DNA from 3 places in the Arthrobacter sp. yr096 genome. Region 2 is predicted to be linked to each of the others. Evidence: predicted binding sites of a transcription regulator. Region 2 holds the regulator's gene; each other region holds the start of a gene.
The links. Region 2 encodes LexA, which represses DNA repair genes until DNA is damaged. Its sites were predicted from a motif close to TCGAACANNTGTTCGA; they were not measured.
Positions count from the first base shown of each region.

Region 1: a site for LexA is predicted at 3,477-3,492, ahead of BMY91_RS21555 (LexA family protein). Genes of this name have one in related genera too.
Region 3: a site for LexA is predicted at 5,075-5,090, ahead of BMY91_RS05580 (Y-family DNA polymerase). Genes of this name have one in related genera too.

Region 1 is NZ_FNYI01000013.1:1,621-8,032, forward strand. It holds gene BMY91_RS21540 (hypothetical protein) at 723-917, shown strand; gene BMY91_RS21545 (hypothetical protein) at 927-1,307, shown strand; gene BMY91_RS21550 (ATP-dependent DNA ligase) at 1,310-2,326, shown strand; gene BMY91_RS21555 (LexA family protein) at 3,507-3,938, shown strand; gene BMY91_RS21560 (Y-family DNA polymerase) at 3,931-5,229, shown strand; gene BMY91_RS21565 (hypothetical protein) at 5,259-5,573, shown strand; gene BMY91_RS21570 (hypothetical protein) at 5,561-5,974, shown strand; gene BMY91_RS23230 (hypothetical protein) at 5,984-6,127, shown strand.
Region 2 is NZ_FNYI01000004.1:453,567-459,978, forward strand. It holds gene hflX (GTPase HflX) at 1-213, shown strand, start outside; gene BMY91_RS13065 (ATP-dependent DNA helicase) at 206-2,266, shown strand; gene lexA (transcriptional repressor LexA) at 2,338-3,081, opposite strand; gene BMY91_RS13075 (LysM peptidoglycan-binding domain-containing protein) at 3,432-3,791, shown strand; gene BMY91_RS13080 (histidinol-phosphate transaminase) at 3,881-4,999, shown strand; gene hisB (imidazoleglycerol-phosphate dehydratase HisB) at 5,046-5,672, shown strand; gene hisH (imidazole glycerol phosphate synthase subunit HisH) at 5,669-6,412, shown strand.
Region 3 is NZ_FNYI01000002.1:172,096-178,507, reverse strand. It holds gene BMY91_RS05610 (GMC family oxidoreductase) at 1-442, opposite strand, end outside; gene BMY91_RS05605 (hypothetical protein) at 592-1,029, opposite strand; gene BMY91_RS05600 (dihydrofolate reductase family protein) at 1,238-1,834, shown strand; gene BMY91_RS05595 (LexA family protein) at 1,931-2,362, shown strand; gene BMY91_RS05590 (LacI family DNA-binding transcriptional regulator) at 2,359-3,375, opposite strand; gene BMY91_RS05585 (sugar porter family MFS transporter) at 3,512-4,978, shown strand; gene BMY91_RS05580 (Y-family DNA polymerase) at 5,155-6,412, shown strand, end outside.

The sequences.
Region 1 (6,412 bases), on a different contig from region 2:
GGCGCATCATGAAGGACACGGCTGAAGGTCCGAAGGACAGCCCGGCCCGGTAGGGCGGGCAGCCGCGTGGCGGGCCCGCCCCGGATCCGGCTAGCTTTCGTCTTCCTTGGGGACTTTGGAATTGGCGCGGTACGCCATGATCGAAGCTCCCAGTGCTGTGAGCGAGAGAACGAAGTTCACGATGGTCAGCGGTTCCATGAGGTTTCCTTATCGGTGAGTAGGACCTAATCTGAGAAGGAGCCGGTGGCCGCAACCGAAGCGGTCACGACCACCGGGTTTCGTAGCTACACCTACTTCCTTGCTTTACGCTTACGCTTCCGAGTTCCAGCTCGGGAGCGTTTGCTCTTTAAGCGCGCGTTCCGCAGGGAGAGTAGAGCGATGACAGCTGTCATCAAGCTCACGACCGAAGTCGCGAGCTTGATCGCTTCGTCGATGCTCATGTAGCCACCTCCTTCCTGCCCCGCCGTGCGAGGCCCCCACTGGTCCAGCCGGTCGAGGGTGGGCCGTCAACCCCGAAGAGTGACCGGGGAATCCCGCGAAATAAGGGAGCGCAGCGACCGCGTGGGATTGGCCGGTTGCGTGGGTTGACGGGTCGGGCCCCCGGACGGCTACGATCAGTGGCCTTGTACGGAGAACAACCCAGCCACATGTAAGGCAAAGAAGGGCTACAGGCCGAAGCGCAGCGAAGGTCCGTTCTGGTCTTGGTCCTTTACGCTGGGGCCATGGACAAGAAGAAAGCAGCGCTGACCTGGGCGCTATTGGGAACCAGCTTCCTCCTGTACGGCCTCTACTGCGCACTGACAACCGGTGGCACCTGGTACCTCATCGCTTCCGCCGCAATCCTGGTCGCTTCCGGCACGGTCTGCCTCGCAAGCGCGGTTCAGATCATGCGCCGCCCGGACCAGCAACGCTACTAGCCCGGCGGGATGACCACGGCAAAGAAGATTCAATTCGACCTCAGCGATGAGGAACGGCTGCTCCTGTGGCGGGGCTTTCTCGAATGGGGTGGGCCTGCCCGCCCCACAGACGCAATGGCGGTCGCCATTGGATTCAGCGACGTTGACGATCTGTTGCTCGAAGGTGATCGCATCGGCGAGGACATCCGGATGGGCAGACCCCTCAGCAAGGCCGATTGGCGCCGGGCATTGCTGGCCACCGAGATAGTTTTCGCCAGCAACGTTATGGGCGCAGGACTCGACTGGTCCATCACAACCGGCTTCCAGGACGATGAAACCATATGGATGCTCCGGTCGCTTCAACGCCGGATGGGTGGCGCACGCGATTGGCCCAATCCGCAGGAGCAGTAGTCATGGCCGAGTCCATCCCAGCGGCACTGCAACCCCCGGTTGCTGTTGCCCTGGCGAAACTGGTCAAGGCTCTTCCCGGCTCTAATGCGCTCCCGGGCGCTTCCTACTACGAGCCCAAATGGGACGGCTATAGGGCGGTCCTTGTCGTCGACGCCGAATCCGTGACGCTTTGGTCCCGGCAGGGCAAAGACCTCACGAGGGTATTCCCTGACCTTGCCGCCGCCGCTGCAGCGCAGATCCCGCCCGGGTGCGTTATCGACGGTGAAGCCGTCATCTGGAACGGGGACCGGCTGGACTTCGACGCGCTGCAGCGGCGAATGGTCACGGCCCGGGCGGCGATGCCGGCTCTGGTTCACCAGTTGCCGGCCTCTTTCGCGGCCTTCGACGTCTTGGCCGTCGCAGGGCAAGACATCAGGAGCGTACCGTTCACTGGCCGCCGGTCCTTACTCGAGGAGCTTGCAAAGGAATGGACCGCCCCGCTGAACCTCTCCCCCACCACAACAGACCGGGAGCTGGCACAGGCCTGGCTGCGGGATTTGCCCGCCACCGGCGTGGAAGGCCTCGTGGTCAAAGGCGGAGCCCAGACCTACGAGCCGGGGGCCAGGGCGTGGTTGAAGGTCAAGCACAAAGACGTCACCGACGTGGTGTGCGCGGCCGTCATCGGCCCACTGAGCCAGCCACAGGCGATCATCGCCGGCCTGCCGGTCGATGGGCAGCTGCGCATCGTAGGCCGCTCCACGGTGCTTTCAACGCGGATAGGGCGCGAGCTGGGCCGCCAGCTCCGACCGGCGCAGCCCGGGCATCCCTGGCCCGCAGAAATCACCGAAACCTCGCTGAACCGGTTCAGCAAAGACAAAGGGACAGTACGGCTGACGTTGATCGAACCGATCGTTGTGGAAATCGCGTCCGACGTCGCATGGACCGGCAAGTCCTACCGCCACCCAATCAAACTGCTCCGCACCAGACCCGAACTCGACCCCGCCGACGTCGAACTACCGCCACACCTTAAAGACCGGTAACCCTTCCGGTCGCGGTGGACGGGTTGTGCCCACTGGGGGCAGGTGGAGCCCTCCGCACAGCTCAAAGCTGTCCCCTATTGGCGTGCAACCCGTCCATGTCCCGCCACGCCGGAGCACTAGAGCTGTCGGAATTCCGACAGAAGAGCGGTGCACGGTTCGCTACTGAATCGACGAAGGGATTCGGGGTCCAGAGTAGCCTCGCCGTGGTTGGGGGTCGGACCCCGACCCCCAACCCACTCGAAGGGGGTGAGTTCGCCGGCGGCGCCAAAACTTGCGAGTTTATGAAAGAAGTCTGGAGGCAGGGCCAACCCTGTTGAATTCGCATTCTTTTGCTATTTCCCTAAAGCTCAGAATGGGTTTATCATTGTGTTACCCCAACTCCTTGGGGCACGGATAACCCGCCATCCCATGGCGGGTTCTGGCTGAAAGGGGGTGGGTCTTATCTGTGATGTCGATCCGGAGCTAGCTAAAAAGCAAGCAGCCGTGCGGCGCCTCAAGTTGCTTAGGTTGGCAATGGGCGTCTGCACGGCTGCTGTTGTTCTCGCTACCGCAGTGAAAGACTTGATCGGTTAACCCATCAAACGCGTGGTGGTCCAGTTCCCGCTGGGCCGCCACGCTGTCTTTCCCCAGATGAGCCCGTTGCCTAGGTCGCTGACCTCGGGATCATAGGGTTACGCGGTACTTATAGAGTATCGCAATCATGTGATCATGCAATCATGTTTTACATGAAAAAATAAACATGAATCTTCATGAGAACATTTTTCATGATTCTAATAATGTGATCCGATAATTTTTCATGAACTTATGGCTCACTCTTTTTATGGTGTGAGAAGTGGTGGAGCTTTCGTACTGTATGAAAGATCTAGTACAGAACTTTCATACAGCAGGAACGTCGCAGCCCAGAACTTTCGTAGTGTACGAGAGTTGCGCCCCAGCGCTTCCCAGCGTCGTAGCCTCTGGCTTGAGCGACTTCGGATAGTTGGTATCTCCTACACTGCCCCCTACTCAGAAGGGCACTGCGATCTGCAACCGGCCGCGTCGGTGGGGCAAGTTGAAGCCGCCGAGTAGAGGGGCCTCCTACCGACCCCCTCGAGAAGCCCTCCAAAAAAACTCAGGGACCTATCCTGTCGGCCCCCTGGAGTATGGTTAATCGAACATAGATTCGAATAAAGGGTGTGTTGTGGGCGTGGTAGTTGGCCCCCGTGTGATAGACGCGGGACTCTCTCTGGTGACAGCTTTACTGGCACCCGTTACGGTGGCCGCCGGCTATCCCTCTCCCGCCCAGGACTACTTCGACGGCCGGATCGACCTCAACGAACACCTGGTCAAAGACGTGACCAGCACCTTCATCGTCCGGGTCACCGGCCAGTCCATGGAACGGGCTGGCATCAGCGACGGTGACGAGCTGGTGGTGAACCGGGCACTGGAACCGAAGGACGGTTCCGTGGTCGTCGCGGTCCTCGACGGTGAGTTGACGATCAAGCGGCTACGAATCACACCCTCGGGCGTGATCCTGCAGGCAGACAACCCCCGCTTCCCCGATATCAAGGTTCCGCCATTGTCGGAATTGACCATCTGGGGCGTGGCCACGAGGTGCCTGCACCATGTCTAAGCCCGCGGTGATGCGCCGGATGCAGGAAATCGCGCACGTGGACGTGAACTGCTTTTACGCCTCGGCCGAGCGTGCCTTCAACCCTTCCCTGGAGGGCAAACCGGTCATTGTGCTCTCCAACAATGACGGCTGCGCGGTCACCCGCTCCCCTGAAGCGAAGCGCCTGGGCATTGGCCTGGGGGATCCGTGGTTCAAGCTCCGGCCCCGGGCCAAGGAGTGGGGCCTGGTGGCCTTGTCGAGCAACTACGAGCTATACGGGGACATCTCGGCCCGGGTGATGGAGCTGCTGGGCCGCTACTCAGCCTGGCTGGAGGTCTACTCCATCGATGAGGCGTTCCTGGGCGTCAAGGGCGAACCGGACGAGCTGCTGGAACTGGGCCGGACGATGAAGGCCGCGTGCCGGCGGCACGTCGGCGTGCCGGTCTGCGTCGGGATCGCCCCGACGAAGACCCTGGCGAAGCTATGCAACAAGTGGGCGAAGAACAACCCTGCCTTCAACGGAGTCTGCCGGTGGGAGTCAGTGCCCGCCACGCACCGCGAAGCGCTGATGGCCAAGCTGTCTGTGATCGAAATCTGGGGCGTGGCCACCAGGCTGACCAAACGCCTGAACGCGATGGGGATCTTCTCGATCCTGGACCTGACCCGGGCGAACCCAGTCACGATCAGGGACAAGTTCTCCATCGTCATGATGCGCACCGTCCTGGAACTGCAGGGAACACCCTGCATCCCGATGGAAGAGGAACGGATCGGCAGGGACCAGCTGATCTTCTCCCGATCCTTCTCCACACCGATCACCACAACTGCAGGGCTGCGGCAGGTCATGAGCGTCTACGCGCAAATGGCCTCCGCACGCCTGGCCAAACACGACCTGCAAGCCAAGGTGCTGACGGCGTTCGCGGCGACGTCGCACTTCAACCCGAACGAAAAGTCCTTCCCCTCTGTCTGTCTTGCGTTGCCGATGCCGACAGCTGACCCGGTGCTGCTGACCCGGGCAGCCCACGCACTGCTCCCCCAGGTCCACGAGGGCGTGAAATACGTCAGGGCCGGGATCATGGTCACCGACCTGCGCCCCTCCGGGAACCAGAAACCCTTGGAACTGTTCGAGAACCCCCACGAAGAACGGGGCATTGGGATCCTGTTGGAGGACGTGACGAAACGGTACGGCCGTGGCTCCATCGGCTTGGGCCATGCCGGGATCAAAGGCGGGCCGGACTGGTCCATGAAACGCGACATGCTCTCCCCCAGGTACACCACCCACTGGGACGAACTCCCCCTCGTCAAGGCCGCCTGACCGGCGCCAAGGTAAGAAAGAAAACCACCATGACTCTTGCACCCGAATCACCCACCACCGGCCACGACGTCGATGTCCGATTCAGCCCCGACGGCACCCCGTTGGCGATCCGTCACGACGGCCGGATCTGGATGGTCGATCCCGACGTCCACACCGCGCACTGGTTCACCAGGGACTCATGGTGGGAAACCCGGAACCGGGCAGCGATCGGAACCGGCGACCTGGTCAGCATCGAGCACTGGCAGGTCCAAGCCAAACTGCCGTCCGCCAACGCGGAACTTCGAACCTTCACATTGCGGCGGGAGCCTTTGGCTACCGGGTGGCAGCTGGAATGCATCAGCTAGTGCCGGCTGACTTGTACCGATCCCCCATCCCCGAGCAATTGTGGGAGCGGATCCGCAACGAGTTCCAGCTGCCTTCCCTGGAGCAGGTCCACGAAAGGCTCTCCGCCATCCACGAGGATCCCGAACCGATGATGCGGCAGCTGGTCCGCGTCTTCATCGACGACGAAGGGACATACTGCCCTGGTTTCCAGTTCCGCCCAGACCTGACCTTGGACCCGGTGGTGCTGGAACTCTTCAAACGGGCCATGGAGCTACGGATCCCACACAATTACTTCGCGCTCTGGATGATGCTCCCCTCTCCCGCCCTGCAGGGATCTCGGCCCGTGGACCTCCGACGCAGCGACAGGACATCGGCCCTGCTCGTGGGGCTCGAACGGACCTTCCCGGGAAAGGCGGCCTAAAATATGGGAGTGAAAGTAACCCTGACAGTAGAGGCCGGCACCGGCGAACTAAGCCATGTCGACGCCGAAGGCGAGACGTACGAGAACGCCAAAGCGGCCGCCGAAACACTGATCCCGGAAGGTTCCAAAGCTATTGCCATCCGTACGAGCTAACAGACGCTCGTACGTGGAATCGGCGCACCACATAGCCGCCTACGTTCAGCGCACTGGCGGCCTTCCTACCTCCGATGGTCAGAGTGGAAGTGAGGCTGAACGCCTCGCCGGAGCTCTCGTTGCTCTACGACATCAGAAGCGGCGCGGCCGTCTCGCGGACGAAGCCATACAGATACTCGACTCAGTATTCCCGGCCTGGTCGGACGGCACCACACTCAAAATTGAACGTCAGTGGCAAACTCGGGCGACGGAGTTCATCAACTGGGTCAACGAGAACGGCAGACG
Region 2 (6,412 bases):
GAATTGCTGGAAGACATCAGCCAGTCCATTCCCCGGCCGGGGGTGCGTTTGGAGCTGCTCATTCCTTACGATCGCGGTGAAATGATCAGCAAGCTGCACAGCTCTGACTCGGAGATCCTCAGCCTGGAACATGAGGAAAGCGGAACCCGTGTTGTCGTGATGGTCCGCGAGGGCCTGGCAGCCGAACTGGAGTCATTCGTCAGTAATGGTTGAGAAGGTGGCGGCGGACGCCGTCGAATCGGTGGGGGAGAAGGCCACCCTCGAGCTGTTGGACCGGGCTGTTGCCGGCATGGGCGGTCAAAGCCGGGCCGGTCAGCACGAAATGGCCAAGCATGTTACGCGCGCCATCGAGACCGGGGAGCACCTGCTGGTCCAAGCGGGAACGGGAACAGGTAAGTCGTTGGCTTACCTGATTCCGTTGATCGCCCATTCCATGGACAGCGATAAGCCCACCCTCGTGTCCACCGCCACCTTGGCACTCCAGACCCAGATTGTTGGCCGCGATCTTCCCCGGCTGCTGGAGACCATCAATCCTGCCCTTGAACGCCCGGTCAACGTGGCGCTGGTCAAGGGCAGGGCCAATTACGTGTGCCTGCAGAAACTCGAAGGCGGCTTCCCCAGCGAAGAACCCTCCGAAGGGCAGCTGTTCTCGTTGGGCGAGGACACCAGTGTGCCGCACTTCGCTGCCTCCATGGGCGGGCCGCAATCCCAGCTGGGCAAGGAAGTGGTCCGGCTGCGCGAGTGGGCCGGGAAAACGTCCACGGGGGACCGTGACGAACTCATGCCGGGCGTCACCGACAGGGCCTGGCGGCAAGTATCCGTCACATCCATGGAATGCCTCGGTGCGCAGAAGTGTCCGCTTGCCGAAGAATGCTTCAGTGAACTGGCGCGGTCCCGCGCAGCTGAGGCCGACGTCGTGGTCACCAACCATGCCATGCTCGCGGTCAGCGCCTTTGAGGGCCTGGCCGTCCTGCCTGAATACGACGTCGTGGTGGTGGACGAGGCCCACGAATTGCAGGACCGCGTCACAGGTGCCGTCTCCGGTCAGCTGTCCGTGGCAATGGTCCATGCCGCGGCCTCGAGCGCCCGCAAGCACACCGCCATCACAGTTGATGCCCTCAACGCTGCGGCGGAGCGCCTGGATATGGCCATAGCGGGGGTATCCAACGGGTTGCTGCCCAGTGGGCTCAATGATGAGCAGCTCGATTGCCTGGACCAACTGCGCGACGCCACGCGTGCGGCCTTGTCCGATTCGAAGACCGACTCCTCAAACGCGGTGGACGGCGGCAGGCAGCTCGCACGCTCACGGCTCATGCTCATTCTTGAACTGTGCGAACGCATGCTCGCTGCCAAGGAAAACCGGGAAGTGGTGTGGTTCTCAAGGAACAGCACCTTTGACCCCCAACAGGGTTATGCGCAACCGGACGAGACTGCACCGGCACTGATTAACATCGCCCCGCTCAGTGTTGCAGGACGCTTGCGTGAAGGCTTGTTCGCGGGCCACACCGTGGTGCTGACCTCCGCCACGCTGGCTATTGGATCTGCCTTCGAGCCGGCCGCCGGTGGGTTGGGGCTGATTGGCGACGGCGCACCAAGCTGGACTGGGATCGATGTTGGCTCGCCCTTCGATTACCCAAAGCAAGGTGTGTTGTATGTTGCGAAGCATCTGCCCAAACCTGGCCGCGGTACATCGCCTGAGGCACTCGACGAGTTGGAAGACCTCATCCGTGCCTCCGGCGGGGGAGCACTGTGTCTCTTCTCGTCACGGCGGGCTGCGGAAGAAGCCGCCGACGCCATGCGGCTCCGCCTGGACGTGGACATCCTCTGTCAGGGCGAATCCACCATGGCAGCCCTCGTAAAACAATTCGCAGATGAGCCGGACACTTGCCTCTTCGGAACCATGTCTCTGTGGCAAGGCGTTGACGTACCGGGTGGTTCGTGCCGCCTTGTGGTGATCGACCGCATTCCCTTCCCGCGTCCGGACGATCCCCTGATGACTGCCCGTTCGCGGGCTGTCGCACAGTCGGGTGGCAATGGGTTCATGGCCGTGTCAGCAACGCATGCCGCCATCCGGTTGGCCCAGGGTGCCGGACGCCTCATCCGTTCAACCGGCGATAAAGGAGTCGTGGCTGTGCTCGATTCCAGGTTGTCGACGGAACGTTATGGCGGGTTCCTGAGGGCTGCCCTACCGCCGTTCTGGGCGACCACCGACCGAACAGTGGTGCGGGGCGTCCTGGAGCGCCTGGGCTCTCCCAAAGCCTCTTAGGAGGCCCTGGGCGCTTTCTGGGTGCAGGTGAGTTCCGATGCAGAGGGGCCCGGATACAGAGGACCTCTGCGTTAGAGGGACCTCAGGACCGAGACAACCTTGCCCATGATGGTGGCCTGATCGCCAAGGATGGGCTCGTACTGGGTGTTCTGTGGTAGCAGCCAGGTGTGCCCATCGCGCTGGCGGAACGTCTTCACCGTGGCTTCGTCGTCCAGCAAGGCGGCCACGATGTCGCCGTTGATGGCGTCATTCTGGCGGCGCACCACTACCCAGTCACCGTCGCAGATGGCGGCATCGATCATGGAGTCTCCGGCCACCTTCAGCATGAACAGTTCGCCGTGCCCTACGAGTTGCCGGGGGAGGGGCAGTACGTCTTCCACTGTCTGGTCAGCCAGGATGGGACCGCCGGCCGCGATACGGCCTACCAGGGGAACCATGGCGGTATCACTTGCACTGGCCAGCTCCGTAACGGCGAGACCACCGGCGCTGCGAAGTGTCGTGGGCGCTTCGACTCCAGGAATCGGTCCGCCATCCAAGGTCAAGGGCATCAGGACTTCCATGGCGCGAGGACGCTTGGGGTCCCTGCGCAGGTAACCAAGCTTCTCCAGCTGGGAAAGCTGGTGCGTGACGCTGGACAAGCTTGCCAGGCCTACGGTGTCGCCGATCTCGCGCATGCTGGGCGGATACCCGTTGTCATTGACGGAGCGCTGGATGGTCTCCAGGATCTTTTTCTGCCGGACAGTCAGGCTCTTGGGACTCTTTTGAGGCTGCTGGCTCCGCAGGGGTGCCCCGCCGCCTGTGGCTTTCGCTGCCATGTTCGCCAATGCCTTTCCATTCGCCCCGGAAGGTGCCCGGGGATGTTAGGTCTGCAAAAAATGTCAGACCCTCCTGTTCCACTGAAACAGTGCTGTTTCTTCACTCAAACGTAGGGCAGGCACAGGCGTTTATCAAACATTTGTTCTAGCGAGTCTCGACACCGTTCGTTGATAAGTGCTAAAAATGTCATAGCAAGGTTCGAATATGTGTTCTATAAACCTGACGCTGAAGCTGGATGTTCGAAGAAAGTGTTCGAACATCCAGGTCTTGGGTCCGGGAGTGCACAAAGAATTGGCAGCCAGGCGCCGGGCAATCCGTCGCAAGGCAATAGCTCAGAAGGGCTCAGCTCATGTCCGCAATCACTACGTTCGCTGATTTCCGCACCACCCAGGCACCCGCCCGCCTGCGTCTCACCCGGCGGGGACGGATCGTCTTCTTCGGCATCCCTGCAATGCTGCTGGTGGCTGCGCTCCTGAGCCTGGCCGGATTCATCACCTCGCCGGCCAAGGCGTCGGACTCGCAATCGCAGTTGCAGCCGCCTGTTGCCCTGAGCGTCACTGTCCAGCCCGGTCAGTCGCTGTGGGGGATTGCCGGGGCGGCAGCTCCGGAGCGTGACCCCCGCGACGTCATCGCGGAAATCATCCAGCTGAACGATCTCCGCGGCGGCCGTATCCAGCCCGGCCAGCAACTGTTCGTCCCCGCCAACTGAGTCCTTCAAGCAGTCTTCAGGGAGGGTCGAAAGCGGTGGTGTGGCGTCACAGTTAGTAGGCAGTAGCGGCAGCCCCTTAAACTGTGGTGGTGAGTGACCAGCTTGAGCGACTTGACCGACTACCCCTCCGGACCAACCTGCGTGGACTGAGCCCCTATGGCGCACCGCAGCTTGATGTCCCCATTCTGCTCAATGTCAACGAAAACACTCACGGTGTGCCGGCGGATGTTCAAGCCGCCATCACCGAGGCCGTCGCCGCAGCTGCTACCGGGCTGAACCGCTACCCGGATCGCGAGTTTACTGAACTCCGCGAGGCACTTGCTGAGTACCTTGGCCACGGACTCTCGCCGGCCAACATCTGGGCAGCCAATGGGTCCAACGAAGTCCTCCAGCAGATCCTCCAGGCATTTGGCGGACCCGGACGGAAAGCCCTGGGCTTCCCTCCTACGTATTCCATGTATCCGCTGCTCGCAAGCGGAACTGACACGGAGTATGTCCGCGGCGTCCGTGCTGATGACTATGGCTTGGACGCGGCTTCGGCTGCTGCGCAGGTTCGTGAAACCGGAGCCAATATTGTGTTCCTGTGTTCGCCGAACAACCCCACGGGTACCGGCTTGGGCCTGGACGTGGTCGAAGCCGTATATGAGGCCGGAGAAGCCAGCCAGGCAATCGTCATCGTGGATGAGGCGTACCACGAGTTCGCCCACGACAATACGCCCAGCGCCTTGACCTTGCTTCCCGGACGTGAGCGACTGATCGTGTCCCGCACCATGAGTAAGGCGTTCGCCCTTGCGGGTGCGCGGCTGGGTTACATGGCGGCGGCCCCCGAGGTCACGGACGCCATCAGGCTGGTGCGCCTTCCGTACCACTTGTCTGCAGTTACGCAGGCAACCGCCCTCGCAGCCCTGAGCCACCGCGAAGCGCTGATGGCCGATGTCGAAGACATTAAGGTCCAGCGCGATCGCATCGTGACCGAACTCCTGCGCATGGGCCTCAAGCCGTCTGCCTCGGACTCGAACTATGTGTTCTTCGGCGGCTTGGAAAACCCCCATGGTATTTGGCAGGGCCTGTTGGATGCGGGCGTGCTGATTCGCGACGTCGGTATCCCCGGCCACTTGCGTGTCACTGCCGGAACAGAGCGGGAAACCACCGCCTTCCTGAAAGCCCTGGAGGCTCTCTTGGACGGCAAGGCTTCACAGCCCGCCTAAACTTATCAATAGACCCAACCCATCCTCCGTGTATAAGGACGTCCCAATGAGCGAAACCGGCGCTACGCCGTCCGCTGCCCGCACTGCGCGCATGGAGCGCACCACCAGCGAATCCTCCGTTCTGGTGGAGATCAACCTGGACGGCTCCGGTGTCTCGGACATCAGCACATCGGTTCCGTTTTACGACCACATGCTGACTGCCTTGAGCAAGCATTCTTTGATTGACATGACCGTGAAGGCAACCGGCGACACCCACATCGATGCCCATCACACGGTGGAGGATGTGGCCATCACTTTCGGTGAGGTCTTACGCACTGCCTTGGGCAACAAAGCTGGAATTCGTCGCTTCGGCGAAGCTACGGTTCCCTTGGACGAGGCCCTTGCCCATGCGGTGGTGGACGTTTCCGGACGCCCGTACCTGGTGCACGGCGGCGAGCCCGCAGGCCAGGAGTACCACCTCATCGGTGGTCACTTCACCGGCTCTTTGACCCGCCACGTGTTCGAGGCCATCACCCTCCATGCCGGAATCTGCCTGCACATGAATGTTCTGGCCGGCAGGGATCCGCACCACATCGTGGAGGCGCAGTTCAAGGCGTTCGCGCGGGCACTCCGTGCTGCTGTTGAGTCGGATCCGCGCGTTGAGGGAATCCCCTCCACCAAGGGAGCACTATGAGTGGCCAGGTGCTGAAAGACGGTGCTGTGGCTGACGCCATCGCATCGGTGAAGCCTGAGTCCCCTGAGGGCAAGCCCACCGTTACAGTCCTGGACTACGGTTCCGGCAACGTCCGCTCCGCCGTTCGTGCACTGGAACGAGCCGGTGCCCACGTGGTGCTGAGCGCCAAGCCGGAAGATGTGCTTAACGCTGATGGCTTGGTAGTTCCCGGCGTTGGTGCCTTTGAGACGGTCATGAAGGAACTCAAAGCAGTTGATGCGATCCGAATGATCGGGCGACGGGTTGCCGGCGGGCGCCCAGTCCTGGCTATATGCGTTGGCCTTCAGGTCCTCTTCGAAGCCGGTGTCGAGCACGGCACCGAGTCCGAAGGCATGGCGGAATGGCCGGGAAAGGTGGAGCTTCTTCCTGCCCCCGTTGTCCCGCACATGGGGTGGAACACGGTGGACGTGCCGGAGGGCTCCAAGCTCTTTGCCGGCGTCGAGCAGGAACGCTTTTACTTTGTGCACTCCTATGGTGTGCAGGAGTGGAACTTCGACGTCGTGCAGCCCCGCATGGCTCCGCCGATGGTCACATGGTCCGAGCATGGCGCGCGCTTCATTGCGGCCGTGGAGAACGGGCCTCTATGCGCTACCCAATTCCACCCAGAGAAATCGGGTGACGCCGGAGCCCGGCTCTTGCGGAACTGGGTTGATGGCTTGCGAAAGCCGGTAACTGAAACCACCGGAAGCGGTGCCGCCTAA
Region 3 (6,412 bases), on a different contig from region 2:
GGTCGGCCCGGGTGAACGGCCAATTTTCGTAACCACCGCCCGGGACAGGTGACTCGTTGACGAACCATTTTTCGTCTTTGCGAAGCAGCACGTTGGCATAGATCAGGGAGCCGCCACCGAGGCCACTGGACACCAGCCCCTCAGTGCCACGGAACGTCCAGGCGTCGAAGAGCCCATACAAGCCACGGTCCGGATCCCAGAAGTTCCTGCCCATCTCAGACGGCGAGCGCGCGAAGCTGCCAGGCGGGTACGGTTTGCCTCGCTCCATGAGGACCACGGATTGTCCCGCCTCGGCCAGGCGAAGGGCAGCCACCGATCCTCCGAAACCCGAGCCCACCACCACGGCGTCTACTTTTTCGATGCCACCGGCCAGGTGGCGTAGTGGATCAGGAGCGGGTTCAATCCCCGCATCCCCACTGTTCCCGGTCCCCAGACGACCCATGGCCGTTCCTCTCAGAGGAGAGCTGACAACATAGCTGCGATCGACGGCGCCGGGCGTGGCCGGGCGATGCCTCCGCGGACTATGGGCCTTATGTTCCCACCGGGCAGGGGATCTGTAAATGAGGTGGAGTAACCCGGTTTGCCCGGCGCTTAGTGGGTGGTGATGCGGGTGTACACCATGTCAAAGTCGTGTTCCAGCGGGCCGCCGGGGTAGGTTCCGCGTTCCAGACGGGCGTTGATGGTGTTCCCGTCCTCACTGAAGCGGCCAACAAAGCGCTGGGGCCAGTCCGGTCCGTCCCGGAAAAGGGTCCACACACGGTTTCTCAAGGTCATGTCATAGATCCGTGCGACGCCGCGCGAATCGAAGTAGTGCTGCTGGAAAGTGCCGTCCGAGCCGGTGGCACCGATGATGCTCACCGCGTTGGGATACTCGGGCCGTTGGACCGTGGAACGTTGGATGAGGAAGCCTCCGCTTTCCAGCCATTCGAACGTGGTCCGGCCAGGGGCTTCGAGGCCCTCGATGGACGTTTCCCACTCGCCGACGAGGATGTTCAACTGCTCCAACGTGGGTCTTGGATCCTGTGCCATGGCGGCCCTCTCTTCGCGTCTTCGCGGATGTGAACACGATCAGCGTAGGGCTGCTCGGTTCCGGAGCATAGGGGCAAAGCATGAGCTTGGAGAATCGATCGAAAGTTGCTGTGGTCAGGTGTTGGGAGGCGCTGCTCGTTGTGGGCCGCCGTCGAGCTTGTTGCGTCGGCACCTAGGCACGCCGGAAGGCCGGTGGCAGGATTGGCGCATGAGCCTGGTCACCTGCGATCTCACCGTGTCCCTTGATGGTTTTGTTGCCGGACCCAAACAGTCCCTTGAGCAGCCCTTGGGGGAAGGCGGCGAAAGCCTGCACCGCTGGCAGTTCGAGGAAGTTGAGGCGAATGTCGCTGAGGTGGCCGGCATCTTGGAAGCCGGCGCGTACATCATGGGCAGGAATATGTACGCCGGCCCGGGCCCCGATTCTTGGGACCCGGATTGGCGTGGATGGTGGGGCGAGGAGCCGCCGTATCACGCACCGGTTTTCGTGCTGACTCATCACGCTCGGGAGCCCTTGGAGATGGAAGGCGGAACCACGTTCCATTTCGTCACGGACGGAATCGAGGCTGCACTGGACCGTGCCCGCGACGCTGCCGGCAGCAAGAACGTAGCCATCGCGGGCGGAGCGGAGACTGCGCGGCAGTTCCTCTCGGCGGGGCTGATGGACGAGCTCCGGCTCCACATCTCACCGATCATTCTTGGCGGCGGCGAGCGGCTGCTGGACGGCGTCAGGGGTGTGCGCCTTGAACCTGCGGACGTGGGCGGTACCGGCCTGGTGACGCACGTACGGTATCGGGTGTTGCGCTAGCAGGTCGGTCCCTGGTCGGTCCACAGCGGGCAGGAACATTGTCGGTCACGCACTGTACACTCAAGTATCGAACATATATTCGAATAAAGGTGTGTTGTGGGCGTGATCGTCGGCCCCCGCGTGATAGATGCGGGCTTTTCCCTGATGTCGGTACTGCTGGCTCCCATTCCGGTGGCGGCAGGGTACCCATCGCCCGCGCAGGATTACTTTGATGGCCGGATCGATCTCAATGAGCACCTGATCAAGGATGTCACCAGCACTTTCGTGGTGCGGGTGACGGGTCAATCCATGGAGGGTGCCGGGATCAGTGACGGTGACGAGTTGATCGTTAACCGGGCCCTGGAGCCCAAGGACGGGTCCGTCGTCGTAGCCGTCCTGGATGGCGAGCTGACCATCAAGAGGCTCCGCGTCACTCCGTCGGGTGTGGTGCTTCAGGCAGACAATCCCAACTATCCGGACATTCGGGTGCCCGCCCTGTCAGAGCTGACCATCTGGGGCGTGGCTACCACGTGCCTGCATCACATTTAACTGCTGGCCGGCGGTGGTGCCGTCGAATTGCGGACCACCAGTTGCGGTGTGAGCCGCCTGTCGGCGATGGGTGCTTCCGGGTTGCTGAGCCGCTCCAGGGCCACTGTTCCGGCGATCTGCCCCAACTCGACAGCGTGAAGGTCAACGGAGGTGAGGTCGATGCCGTGGAGCCCCGAGGTTCGCGAATTGTCGTAGCCCACCAGCGACAGCTCGGACGGGACCGAGAGGCCCCTGGCGTACGCGGCCTCGCGCGCCCCCAAGGCGAGTTGGTCGTTATGGGTGAAGATCGCGGTCGGTCGGTGGGCCATGCCCAGGAGTTCGTCGGCCGCGCGCCTGCCGGCGTCTTGGGTGAAGTCCGCAGCGGCCAGCGTGAGCGGCTTCAGTCCGGCGTCGCGCATGGTTTTTGCATAACTTTGCCTGCGGACGGTGTGGCCGTCGTACACCGGGCCCGCCAAGTGGGCGATCCTTGTATGGCCCAGGCCAATGAGGTGCTCGGTGGCGGCGCGGGCGCCGGCGTCGTCATCGGAGTAGACGCTGTCCACCCCCTCCACCGGGCGGGTGACGCTGACCAGCGGAACGATCCTGGCCAACTCCTGCACCCGGTGCTCGGTGTCCAGCAGGGTCGCGGCGATGATGATTCCCACGCGGGCCTCTATCAGCGACTCGAGGGCACCCTGGTCCTCACCGTCGCTGGATCGCGAGACGCTGAGGATGAGCCTGTTGCGGTCCTGCGGCAGTGCCGTGCGGACGCCGCTGAGGATGTCGGCGTAGACCTCGTTACGGATATCCATGAGGTAGAGGCCGACGGCGGAGCGGTGCTTGCGAGCCAAGTCGGCAGCTACTGCGTTGGGTCGGTAGCCCAGACGCTTGGCGGCGTCGAAGATGGCCTGTTTGGTTTCACCGCTGACCCCGGGCGCGCCGCGGAAGGCAAAAGAGACAAGTGTTCGGGAGACGCCGACTTCGCGGGCGACGTCGCTTTGCGTGGCGGAACGATGGCGGTGGTCGGAAACCATGTCCTCATCTTCCCATGGTGGTGAATCATGAAATTAAGTCATTTGTCAGTTTGACCTTACATTTAAGCCTTTCGCGCGTTAGTCTCTATGGAGAGCGGGTGGGTATGACCCGCACCACACTGACAAAGGAGTCCTGATGTCTTCGACGCAAACGCAGCGGGGAGGCGCCCCCGGCGTTTCGCTCCCTCCGCTGACCAATGGCCCGCACAGAAAGCGCCTGGGGCTCGTTGCCCTGGTGGCCACATTTGGAGGCCTGCTGTTCGGTTATGACACTGGTGTCATCAACGGCGCACTGAGGCCCATGACGGTCGATCTCGCCCTGACACCCCTGACGGAAGGAGTCGTCACCAGCTCACTCTTGTTTGGAGCTGCTGCCGGGGCGGTTGGGGGAGGGCGCTTGTCCGACGGCTGGGGCCGGCGGAAGACCATCATCCTGCTCGCTGTCCTGTTCCTGGCCGGAACCCTTGCCTGCGTCTTTGCGCCGAACTTTGAGGTAATGGTTTTGGGCCGGGTCATCCTGGGTCTTGCCGTGGGTGGAGCTTCCACAGTGGTGCCCGTCTTCCTTGCAGAGCTTGCACCCTACGAGATCCGCGGCTCACTGGCCGGGCGGAACGAGCTCATGATCGTCATTGGCCAACTGGCGGCGTTCGTGGTCAATGCCATCATCGGCAACGTCTGGGGCGAGTTCGGCGGAGTGTGGCGCATTATGCTTGCCGTCGCTGCATTGCCTGCAATTGCACTGTTCTTCGGAATGCTGCGGATGCCGGAGTCGCCGCGCTGGCTGATCTCCAAGGGACGTTGGGAAGAAGCGCTGGTAGTCCTCAAGACCATCCGTTCCGAGGAGCGTGCCGAAGCTGAAATGGCTGATGTAAAACACCTTGCCGACGAAGAACGCGCTTCCAAGGCCACCTCGTGGGGTGCCCTGAAGGACAAGTGGATCCTGCGCATCATTCTGGTGGGTATCGGCCTGGGGGTTGCCCAGCAGCTGACGGGTATCAACTCGATCATGTACTACGGCCAGTCCGTGCTGGTCGAAGCTGGTTTTGACTCCAACGCGGCCCTGATCGCCAATATTGCCCCCGGCGTCATTGCGGTGGTTGGCGGCGTGATTGCCCTGACGCTCATGCAACGGGTCAACCGCAGGACCACATTGCTCCTTGGGTTCACCCTGACAACTGTTTGCCATTTCCTGATCGGCATCGCCTCGATCGTCCTGCCTGTGGGCAACGCTGCGCGCCCGTTCGTCATCCTGTTCCTGGTGGTCGCGTTCGTCGGCTCCATGCAGACGTTCCTGAACATCGCTGTGTGGGTGATGCTGTCCGAGATTTTCCCGTTGCACGTGCGTGGCTTCGCCATCGGATTATCAGTGTTCTGCCTCTGGATCGCCAACGCGCTGCTCGGTCTCTTCTTCCCGACGCTGGTTGCCGGTGTGGGAATCACCGGTACGTTCTTCCTCTTCGGGGTGGTGGGAATCGCGGCCCTGATCTTCATCTACACCCAGGTTCCCGAAACCCGCGGACGCACCCTGGAAGCGCTTGAGGAAGATGTCACTACGGGCGCCATCTACCTGGTGCACAAGAAGGAATCGTCTGGAGTTTCCTAGCTTTTCTGTCGATACTGCGCCCCGTCCTCCGGACTTTTCCACATTCCGGCGGACGGGGCGCTTTGTTGTCGGAGGTAGGCGATACAGTTGAACCATTCGAATATATGTTCGAATCAGCGGCGTGTCCTGCGCGGAGTATGCGGGTGTGCGTGCTAGCAACGAACTCAGGGAGAATGATGTCCAAGCCAGCCCTCATGCATCACATGCAGGAGATCGCCCATGTGGATATCAACTGTTTCTATGCATCGGCGGAGAGGGCTTTCAACCCTGCGCTGGAGGGTAAGCCACTTATCGTGCTGTCAAACAATGACGGTTGCGCCGTGACCAGGTCGCCGGAAGCCAAGAAGTTGGGCATCGGGTTGGGAGAGCCGTGGTTCAAGCTTGCTCCACGGGCCAAGGAATGGGGGCTGATTGCGCTCTCCAGCAACTACGAGCTGTACGGCGATATCAGCTCCCGGGTCATGGAGCTTCTGGCCCGGTACTCAGCGTGGCAGGAGGTGTATTCCATCGACGAAGCGTTTCTTGGGGTGAAAGGGAAACCCGAAGACCTGTTGGAGCTGGGGCGCACCATCAAGGTTGCCTGCCAACGGCATGTGGGGGTCCCTGTCTGCGTCGGAATCGCGCCCACCAAAACCTTGGCCAAGCTCGCCAACAAATGGGCCAAGCACAACCCGGTTTTCAATGGTGTGTGCCGCTGGGACTCCATTCCCGCAGAGGAACGCCAAGCCCTCATGGCACGGCTGTCCGTTATTGAAATCTGGGGTGTGGCAACCCGGCTCACCAAGCGGCTGAATGCCATGGGGATCTTCTCGATCCTGGACCTGGTCCGCGCCGACCCCATCGCTTTGCGGGACAAATTCTCCATCGTCATGATGCGAACGGTCCTGGAGCTCCAGGGCACACCGTGCATCCCCATGGAAGAAGAAAGGATCGGCCGGGACCAGCTGATTTTCTCCCGTTCGTTTTCCACGCCGATTACCACCACGGAGCAGTTGCGGCAGGTGCTCAGCGTCTATGGCCAGATGGCCAGTGCCAGGCTGGCAAAGCATGGCCTTCAAGCCAAACTGCTGACGGCCTTTGCGGCCACATCGGTCTACAACCCCCATGACAAATCCTTCCCCACGGTCACCGTCAGGCTGCCCATGCCCACTGCGGACCCCGTGCTCCTGACCAAAGCCGCACACGCACTGGTGCCCAAAATCCAGGAAGGCGTGAAATACGCCAAAGCAGGGATCATGGTCACGGACCTCCGTCCCAGCGGCAACCAGAAACCGCTGGAGATCTTCGAGAACCGGCACGAGGAGCGCGGGATTGGCCCACTGCTGGAGCAAGTCAGCAAAAGATATGGCCGCGGCTCCATCGGGCTTGGCCACGCAGGCATCAAAGGCGGCCCGGACTGGACCATGAAACGTGACATGCTCAGCCCCCGCTACA